Regions from separate parts of the Zunongwangia sp. genome, predicted to be linked through region 2. Evidence: riboswitches for the same ligand, from Rfam matches in the RefSeq annotation. Region 2 holds a riboswitch; each other region holds the start of a gene.
The links. Region 2 has a riboswitch for thiamine pyrophosphate ahead of thiM (hydroxyethylthiazole kinase). Riboswitches for the same ligand answer to the same signal wherever they lie in the genome.

Region 1 (3,388 bases), on a different contig from region 2:
AAAGGAAGTTCTTCTATAACCATTTTACCAGCTTCTAATTTGGAAAGATCCAATAAATCGTTAACTAGTCGTAATATAAAGTCAGAGGATTTGGTAATATGTTCTAGATAATGTTGCTGTTTGGTGGCAAGTTTTGTTTTTTTTAGCAAATCTGAATAGCCGATAACTGTATTTAAAGGTGACCGTAAATCGTGTGTAATGGTTGCCATAAATTGTTCTCTTCGTTTTAAGAGTGTTTCTGCAAAATTTTTGGCTTTTTCTAATTCAATTCGGTATTGTTGGCTGCGGCGAACATCTTTAATAATTAGAATTAGAAATAATAAAATAAAAACAACACAAATCACACCTGAAATTAGCATAATAAAAACAGTATCTTCTAAGGTGTTTTGGGCTTTATTGGTTCGTATAAAAGCTGCTTTTCGTTCTTCAGCTTCAATATTTGCTAAAATTTTTCGAAGTTGTTGGTTTAAAACCATATCGTTATTTAGCAAAGCATTTTCTTTCTCTAGAACGTTATTCCTAAATTTTTTATTAGCATACTGTAATTCATGTAATACTTTTTTTACAGAATTTACAAGGGAATCTGCTGTTTGATTGGTAAGCGATTTAGCATTATCTGCTTTTGCGTATTCTAACCATTTTATTAAAACACGACGTTGATGGGGTTTTAAGTCGGTGAAACGCCCTTCGTAAGAATTATTGGTAATAAAGGTCTCATTTACGCGTTTTAGTTGGCGCATTACTTGTTGATATATGTCGGTATTTCGATCTTTTTCCCGTAAATCAACTAAAGCTTTAAGGTTTTCCGTTTTTAAGTCTAGTAGTTTATAAATACTATCTAGTTCTTTATGTACCGTATCGTTTTCATAATACTTTTTGTCTAAAACAGCTAGATTTTTCCTTATAGTATCTAATTGGTCATAATACGATTCAAAATCTTCAGGAGTTCCTGTTTGTATTAATTTGCGACTAACATTTTCTGTTTCATATAAATCACTGGTAATATCGCTGACTAAAAATAATTGCGCATTATTATTATTGTTATTTTTAGCCATATTGCTAAAAATAATTACTCGTGTATAAATAATCCATACAGCCACGCCTACTAAGGCAGCAATTATAAAGTAGCCTGTAATAACTTTTATAGTTATAGAGCGCTTTGTGTTTTCCATAATTTGGAATAATTATTCAAAAATACAGGAATTAAATCAATTCAAATAAATAGAATTTTTTAAAAAAGCGTAGTACATTTGTTACCAATCTCAAAAAGGGGTGCCAATAATTGGCTGAGATTATACCCAAAGAACCTGGGCAGGTAATGCTGCCAAGGGATAGTGTTTTTTAACACGGTAAAACTCCTGAATATGATCCAAATTGAAATTGGAGAAATTCAGGAGTTTTTTTGAAACTTATTAAACTATACTAACAGAATAATGACCCCTTTTATTCGTAAAAATTTTACGGATGAAACAAGTATTACTCAGTTTTAGTCTATTTTTTCTAGCTACATCAGTATGGGCACAACAGTACAAACTTTCCGGAACAGTTACTCGAGAAGGCAAGCCTTTGTCGAACGCATCGGTTTATGTAGAAAAAGCTTCTTCAGGAACACAAACAAATGAATTTGGTAGTTATGAATTGTTGTTAGAAAAAGGAGTTTACAAAGTCGAATTTCTACATGGAAACCGAAAAACAATACAAGTAGACCTTAATTCCGATAAAACTTTAAATGTAGATTTAAGCGGTCTAGAAGAAGTTTTAGGAGAGGTATTTTTACAGTCGGTTCGAGTTAATGCAGAATCGCCAATTACGTATAGTGAATTAAGTAATGAAGAGATTGCCGATAGAAACCTAGGGCAAGATATTCCTACTTTAATGAATTATATGCCCAATGTAGTTACAACATCAGATGCTGGAGCAGGAGTCGGCTATAGCGGAATTCGAGTTCGAGGTAGCGATGCAACTCGTATTAATGTTACAATAAACGGCATTCCATACAACGATTCGGAAAGTCAGGGCACGTTTTGGGTTAATTTAGGAGATTTCGCTTCTTCCGTTCAGAACTTACAATTACAACGTGGCGTAGGTACTTCTACAAATGGAGCTGGAGCTTTTGGAGCTAGCCTAAATATATTAACCGATAATTTCAAGAAAGATCCTTATGCAGAAATAGCTAATACTTATGGCTCTTACAATACTCACAAGCATACGGTGAAATTTAGTACAGGATTGTTTAACGATCATTTTGAATTTAAAGGGAGAGCCTCTAAAATTGAAAGTGATGGCTATGTAGATAGAGCTTCAACCGAGTTAAAATCGTATTTTTTACAAGGAACTTATAAAGATGATAAAACCATAATTAAAGCGATAACATTTGGGGGCACAGAACAAACCTATATGGCTTGGAACGGGATCGATAAAGAAACCTTAGAAACTAATCGAACCTATAACTCGGCAGGAAGATATGTAGATGAAGATGGAAATGTTCAGTTTTACGATAACCAAACCGACAATTATAAACAAGATCATTATCAATTATTATGGAATCAGACTTATACTGAAAATTGGTCTTCAAACATTGCTTTGCACTATACAAAAGGTAAGGGATACTATGAGCAATACCATGAAGGAGCTACATTGAACGATTATAAATTACAAAATTTTATTTTTGAAGGCGAAGAAGTAACCAAGTCGGATTTAGTAGATCAGCAATCACTAGATAACGATTTTTATGGTACCGTATTTAGTTTGAAGTATGAAAACTCAAAATTTGATGCAACCATTGGTGGTGGATTTAATCAATATAAAGGCGATCATTTTGGAGAGGTGATTTATACAAAATTCGCTATGAATAAAGCTCCAGAGGAACGGTATTATTTTAGCGATGCTACTAAAAATGATTTTAATATTTACGGAAAAGTGAACTTTTCAATTGTAGAGAATCTAGCCGGATATGTAGATTTACAGTTGCGTACTATCAGTTACAAAACCGAAGGAATATTAGATAATGGATCGCCTATTGATGTGGACGATAATTTTGAATTTTTTAATCCAAAATTTGGAGTAAACTATAAGTTAAATTCAGAAAACCGATTGTATGCTTCGTATGCAAGAGCAAATCGTGAGCCAAACCGAAGTGATTATAAAAATGGAAATCCAAATTCAGAAAAATTAAACGATTGGGAGCTAGGTTGGCGTCATAATTCAGAATCATTAAAACTGAATGCTAATTTGTACTATATGGATTATCGCGATCAATTAGTACTAACCGGAGCTATAGATAATGTAGGATCTTTTGTAAGAGCAAATAGTGGAAATAGTTATCGATTAGGTTTAGAAGTAGATGCTACTATCCCAATTACTAGTCAATTAAGTATTCGTCCAAATA
Region 2 (3,388 bases):
GCATGGCAATGCTTCATTGCTTTTTTTAAAATCGTTGTTTGTCTATATTCAATCAGGAGTAAAATTTTTAATTAAAAGTGTAGTTGCTACTATAGTTATATAGTTCAAAAATTTAAATTATTAAAAATAATCAGCATTCTAAAATTAAGAAGTACTAAAATTATTTTTTTAACGTTATGATTTAATTTTATTGTCTTTCTTTAATAATTTTTTTTCGATGTGCTATACCCCATCTACTTAATGCATCTAATATTTCCGACAACGAATTACTATATTCTGTGAGCTCATATTCTATTACCACTGGTGTATCATGTTCTATTTTACGTTCTACAAATCCATTCAGTTCTAAATCTTTTAATTCTCTAGATAACATGCGTGCAGAAATTCCTAATGCTCTCTGAAGTTCATTAAAACGCTTTGTATTTTCCTTTAAAGCCATTATAATTTTTAGTTTCCATTTTCCGCCAATTGCATAAAGAGCATCATCTATAGATCCTAATTTACTTTCACATGTTTTCTTGTCTAGTAATTCACCCATTTTATCTACTTACTTTTGTAAAGTAAATATACAATTCTGATGTAATTTAGAAGTAAGCTTTATGTTTTTTTACGATGATTTTTTTATTCGTAAAATAATTTATTAGATTAATTGTACCTTCGAGTTTACAAATGGCACTAAAATCTAAAAAACAGTTACCCTATTTTTTTACGGAATCCCCTAATGATACAAAAGTATTACGGGGTACTGTTATTATGCCTGATATTAGCGGATTTTCCAAATTTGTTGAGAATATAGATGTAGAAACAGGAAAAATAATTATTTCCAAACTGCTAAATGTAATAGTTAAAAATAACATTCTAGACCTTCAAATTTCAGAAATTGAAGGTGATGCTATTTTATTTTATAAATTCGGAAAAGCAATACCTGTTTCAAAAATTTTGAAGCAATACGAACTTATATATACTGCGTTTTTTCAAGAAATTGATAGATTAAAAGAACAATATAAAGCTATTAATTTTGACTTATCAATTAAGCTAATTGCTCATTTTGGTTATTTTGCAAAATTTAATGTAGGCACTTTTGAAAAATTATATGGCAAAACTGTAGTTGAAATCCATCGATTATTAAAAAATTCAATTTCAGGGAAAGAATACGTGCTAATTACCAATTCCCTTATAAAAAATACAGAGGATAAATCTACTTTATCATCACAAAAATATATGGTGAAAGAAGGTTTTGAAATTTACGATGAAAATTCAAAAATTAACTACACTTATTTCAAATCAAAAAAGTAAGACTAAACAGATAATAGTTTTTACAACTTCATACTTATTTTTTGATACATTTTTTTCCAGCAATTAAATTTGCTGTACTTTTACATTGCTTTAGGGGTATTCAGTAAAGAATTGAGAGAGTCCCTTTGAACCTGATGCGATAAAACGCCGTAGGGAAAAGTTTTAGATGATTTTTTTCATCTTTTCTACTTTCCTGTTTTTTCAGAATTTCCACCTGAAGCTTAATTTTTTTAATATCTCACGATGGAAAATACACTCTGGAAACATATTGAAACTGTAAAAAAAACAGTGCCTCTCATTCATAATATCACCAATTATGTAGTTATGAATAATACCGCAAATGCACTTTTAGCTGCAGGAGCATCTCCCATTATGGCCAATGCGCATTCTGAGATGGAAGATATGGTTTCTATTTGCCAAGGCTTGGTTATTAATATAGGAACTTTAACCGAATACTCGGTAGAGTCTATGTTAATAGCAGCAAAATGTGCTAATAAAACAAATACACCTTGGGTTTTAGATCCTGTTGGAGCCGGTGCTACAACATTTAGAAACGAAACCTTATCAAAATTAATAGCCCTAAAACCTACTATAATCAGAGCAAATGCTTCCGAAATTTTAGCACTTGCCACAACCAATAATCTATTTACAAAAGGAGTCGATAGCACAGCAGAAAGCAATGAAGCTATTTTGGCTGCTAAGGAACTTAACAAAAAATATGGAGCCGTTATATCTATCTCCGGAGCAACTGATATTATTATTGATGGTGACCAACAAATTCATCTTTCAAATGGAAATAAACTAATGACAAAAGTTACCGGATTGGGCTGCTCAACTTCTGCTATTACTGCTGCATTTGCTGCAGTAATTCCTAATAAATTTGAAGCTACCTGTACTGCAATGGCATTATTTGGAGTTTGTGGAGAATTAGCTGCTAAAAAATCTGATGGGCCGGGAACTTTACAATTACATATTTTAGATGAGCTTTTTTCTATTTCAGAACGAGCATTCCAAACTACTCTAAAATTGACTATTAAATAAAAATCAAATGGCATTTCCATTTTCATTATATCTTGTTATTTCTGAATCAAATTGTATACATCATTCTTTAGTTCAAGTTGCTGAACAAGCAATTAAAGGCGGTGTAGATATCATTCAATTACGTGAAAAAGAGCTATCGAACTCGCAGTTTATTGAAAAAGCTTTAGCCTTAAAAAATATAACCGAAAAATACAATATTCCGCTTATTATTAATGACAATGTTGAAGTAGCAAAAACTGTAAATGCTTACGGAATTCATGTAGGCAACAGCGATATGCCACCAGTAAAAATTAAAGAAGTTTGGCCTGAAGCATCTTGCATTGGGTATTCTATAGAATACTTAAATCAATTACAAAATGAGAATACCGCTATTGCAGACTACTTAGCCGTTAGCCCTGTATATTCTACAGCTACAAAAATCGATACTATTACCGAATGGGGTATTGAAGGTATAGAATCCATAAGGAGCAAAACCAAAAAACCTTTAGTAGCTATTGGAAATATGAATGCTGATAATTGCAAATCGGTTATAAACGCAGGATCCGATTGTATTGCGGTAGTTTCCGCTATATGCTCAGCTAAAAATCCAGAAAAGGAAGCGGCTATTCTCAAAAACAATATTCTAAAATCTAAAAAATCATGACTCATTATACGACTCCCTCTGTATTAACTATTGCCGGATTCGATGGTAGTGGCGGTGCTGGAATTCAAGCTGACATTAAAACTTTCTCGGCACTCGGATGTTTTGCTACTTCAGTTCTTACTGCTTTACCGGTACAAAATACTACTGGTGTAAAAAACATCTTTTCAATACCACAAAAAGCCGTTGCAGAACAAATTGTAAGTATTTTTGAAGATATCCCTCCTAAATCTATAAAAATAGGTATGGTACATAGTACTGAGTTAGTAAAAACAATTGTTAATGGTTTGAAAAATTATACTAATATTCCTATTGTTTTTGATCCGGTAATGGTGGCTACTAGTGGCCATACGCTTATTGAGAAAGAAACCATACATGCTTTAAAAAATGAATTAATTCCAATATCAAATA
Region 3 (3,388 bases), on a different contig from region 2:
GTGATCTGGTAGAAGGAACTATTTTTAAAATGAAACTAGATTATTATATTAATTCTGTTTCGTTGAATTAATATAAATTATTCCTTATTCAGTTTTTTTAAATATAAATCTGTTCCATCAAATTCGGCATATGTATAGTGGTTTATCCAGTCGCCCGTGTTTATGTATTTAGAATCTTCTTTCAGCTTAATTTCCATAGGTAAATGCCTATGTCCAAATAGAAAATAATCGTAATGTTTAGTTTCTAGTTTTCGTTTACAATATTGTACTAACCACTCGTTATTTTCTCCTAAAAATTTAGCATCATCATCGCCGGAAATCAGTTTGTTCTTTACCGAAAAATATTGTGCAAGCGGTACACCAATATCAGGATGTAACCAACGGTAAAGCCATTTTGAAAATGGATTGGTAAACACTTTTTTCATGCGTTTATATCCATAATCTCCGGGACCAAGTCCGTCACCATGGCCAATTAAGAATGTTTTTTGGTTGAATTCAAATTCTTGTGGTTTTCTAAAAGTGGGAATATTAAGCTCTTCTTCAAAATAATTTTCCATCCACAGATCGTGATTTCCAATAAAAAAATATACAGGGATACCACTATCTCTAATTTCAGCTAATTTCCCCAAAACACGAACAAAACCTTTGGGAACTACATGTTTATATTCAAACCAAAAATCGAATAAATCACCAAGTAAAAAAATAGCCATAGCATCTTCTTTAATTTCGTCTAGCCATTTTATAAAGATGGCTTCGCGAACTTTACTAGCTTCTTTTGTAGGAGCTCCTAAGTGATTATCGCTACTGAAGTATATTTTTTTTCCTTCGGGAATAGTCATGTATATTTTCTTAGCTTCAGCAAAGTTAATAGAAAGTTATAAAGCATCCTTGTTTTTAAGATAGCAGATTTTTTAGGAATTATCGCTGGCATACCATTCTGCAAAACTACTTTCAGTTTCTTGAAGTTTTAAAGAATGTAGTTGAATATGATCTGGTAAATATTTGTTTATTTTTTCAGCAAAATCAATTACCATATTTTCACTAGTTGGTTGGTAGTCTACCAAAATAACATGATGCCCGCTCTCCTTTAGTACTTTAGCTAATTGAAGGTGAGGTGTGTTTTTATTAAAAACTGTCGCGTGATCAAATTGGTCTACAATTTCAGATTTTACGATCTTTTTTAGATCACCAAAATCGATTACCATACCGTATTTTACATTATTGGTATCAGTAATTGGTTGTCCAATTACCGTAACACTTAATTTATAGCTATGGCCATGTACATTGCGGCACTTGCCATCATAGCCATAAAGCGCATGCCCTGTTTCAAAAGAGAACTGTTTGGTAATTCTAATATTTGCCATACCTGTAAATTTAGGGCGCAAAGATACTAAACAAGTCGGGAAAATGAGTGTAAAAAGCCTATCTGTTGGTTATTTTAATGCTTTAAATGTTAAAACTAAGGTCTTAATTTTTCAAATTGTTTTCAGTGGATAAGTTGTAAGGCTTTTTTATTTATCCTAACTTTGAGAGAGTAAACTTTAGGGGTGCTGATTCAATTCGGCTGAGAAAAACCCTTTGAACCTGATCCAGATTAGCATCTGCGAAGGGAAAAGTTAGAAATTTTTGATTCGATTTTATCCAAATTAGGGGATAAATTCTATTTCATATTACTTTTCTTCAAAGACAATCCTCTTTGGTTTACGGCTATTAAAATCGAAATGATATGATAACTGTAAACGTCAACAACCAAAACCATTCTTTTAAAGAACCTGTAAAGCTTCAGGAATTATTGGAGCAATTGAATATTCAGGCTTCAGGAATTGCTATTGCCATTAATAATGAAATTATTTCTAAACCACAGTGGGAACACACACTAGTGGAAGAAGGCAGTAATGTATTGGTGATTCGTGCTACGCAAGGCGGTTGATCGTTTTATTTTCAGTAATCAAATTTTAAACATCAATCTAAACCTTTTTAGTATGAAACCTAACCAATTACCAAGGGAAGAAGCCATCAGCAGAACGCCTTTTCCAAATTCAGAAAAAATTTATGTAAAAGGTCAACTTCACGAAAATGTGAAGGTACCTATGCGCAAAATTACGCTTGATGATACCGTCGATAAATTTAACGGAACAAAAACGCCAAATGATCCGGTATTGGTCTACGATACCAGCGGTGCTTACACAGATCCTAATGTAGAGATCAATGTGCGCCAGGGTTTAAAACCTATTCGCCAGCAATGGATTGCTGCCAGAGAAGATATGAAGCAGTTAAGCGGACTTTCCTCGGAATACGGCCGGCAGCGTGAAGAGAACGAAAAGTTAGATGAACTTCGGTTTAAACGAATTCGAAAACCTTTAAAAGCGAAACCGGGGCAAAATGTAACCCAAATGCATTACGCGCGTAAAGGCATTATTACGCCGGAAATGGAGTTTATTGCTATTCGGGAAAATCAGAAACTTCAGGAAATTAATCAGATTACCGAGCAACATCCGGGCGAAAGTTTTGGGGCGAGTATTCCTAAAGTAATTACTCCTGAATTTGTTCGAGATGAGGTTGCCAAAGGACGTGCAATTATACCGAGTAATATTAATCATCCGGAAAGTGAACCGATGATCGTTGGGCGTAATTTCTTGGTTAAAATCAATGCTAATATTGGGAATTCCGCCGTAAGTTCTTCGATTGAAGAAGAAGTAGAAAAAGCAGTTTGGGCTTGCCGTTGGGGCGCCGATACCATAATGGATCTTTCTACCGGAAAAAATATTCACGAAACCCGAGAATGGATTCTTCGGAATTCTCCGGTACCCATTGGGACGGTTCCTATTTATCAGGCCTTAGAAAAAGTAAACGGAAAAGCTGAAAATCTTACCTGGGAGATCTTTAGAGACACTTTAATAGAACAAGCCGAACAAGGTGTTGATTATTTTACCATTCACGCCGGGGTTCGTTTAAAATATATTCCGCATACCGCAAAACGAGTAACGGGAATTGTTTCTCGTGGCGGTTCCATTATGGCAAAATGGTGTTTAGCGCATCATCAGGAGAGCTTTTTATACACGCATTTTGAAGAGATCTGCGAAATTATGAAAGCTTATGATGTAGCATTTTCTCTTGGCGATGGCTTGCGTCCGGGAAGTATTGCCGATGCGAATGATTATGCGCAGTTTGCCGAATTGGAAACACTTGGCGAATTAACCAAAATCGCCTGGAAGCACGATGTGCAATGCTTTATTGAAGGTCCCGGACATATCCCAATGCATATGATTAAGGAAAATATGGACAAGCAATTGGCCGAATGTGGCGAAGCGCCTTTTTACACGCTTGGTCCGCTAACCACCGATATTGCGCCGGGTTACGACCATATTACCAGCGGAATTGGAGCGGC

Region 1: linked by a shared signal. The riboswitch ahead of ACN0WI_RS01700 (TonB-dependent receptor) and the one ahead of thiM (hydroxyethylthiazole kinase) in region 2 are both predicted to bind thiamine pyrophosphate.
Region 3: linked by a shared signal. The riboswitch ahead of thiS (sulfur carrier protein ThiS) and the one ahead of thiM (hydroxyethylthiazole kinase) in region 2 are both predicted to bind thiamine pyrophosphate.

Annotation. Positions count from the first base shown of each region.
Region 1 covers NZ_JBLXIB010000001.1:384,871-388,258, forward strand. Annotated here, with positions in the region: gene ACN0WI_RS01695 (ATP-binding protein) at 1-1,172, opposite strand, end outside; TPP riboswitch at 1,259-1,349, shown strand; gene ACN0WI_RS01700 (TonB-dependent receptor) at 1,465-3,388, shown strand, end outside.
Region 2 covers NZ_JBLXIB010000008.1:145,737-149,124, forward strand. Annotated here, with positions in the region: gene ACN0WI_RS11010 (HD domain-containing protein) at 1-17, opposite strand, end outside; gene ACN0WI_RS11015 (winged helix-turn-helix transcriptional regulator) at 188-538, opposite strand; gene ACN0WI_RS11020 (DUF2652 domain-containing protein) at 670-1,296, shown strand; TPP riboswitch at 1,379-1,469, shown strand; gene thiM (hydroxyethylthiazole kinase) at 1,540-2,337, shown strand; gene thiE (thiamine phosphate synthase) at 2,345-2,980, shown strand; gene thiD (bifunctional hydroxymethylpyrimidine kinase/phosphomethylpyrimidine kinase) at 2,977-3,388, shown strand, end outside.
Region 3 covers NZ_JBLXIB010000002.1:393,725-397,112, reverse strand. Annotated here, with positions in the region: gene ACN0WI_RS04630 (DUF6686 family protein) at 1-71, shown strand, start outside; gene ACN0WI_RS04625 (UDP-2,3-diacylglucosamine diphosphatase) at 78-839, opposite strand; gene ACN0WI_RS04620 (6-pyruvoyl trahydropterin synthase family protein) at 912-1,364, opposite strand; TPP riboswitch at 1,534-1,629, shown strand; gene thiS (sulfur carrier protein ThiS) at 1,727-1,930, shown strand; gene thiC (phosphomethylpyrimidine synthase ThiC) at 1,983-3,388, shown strand, end outside.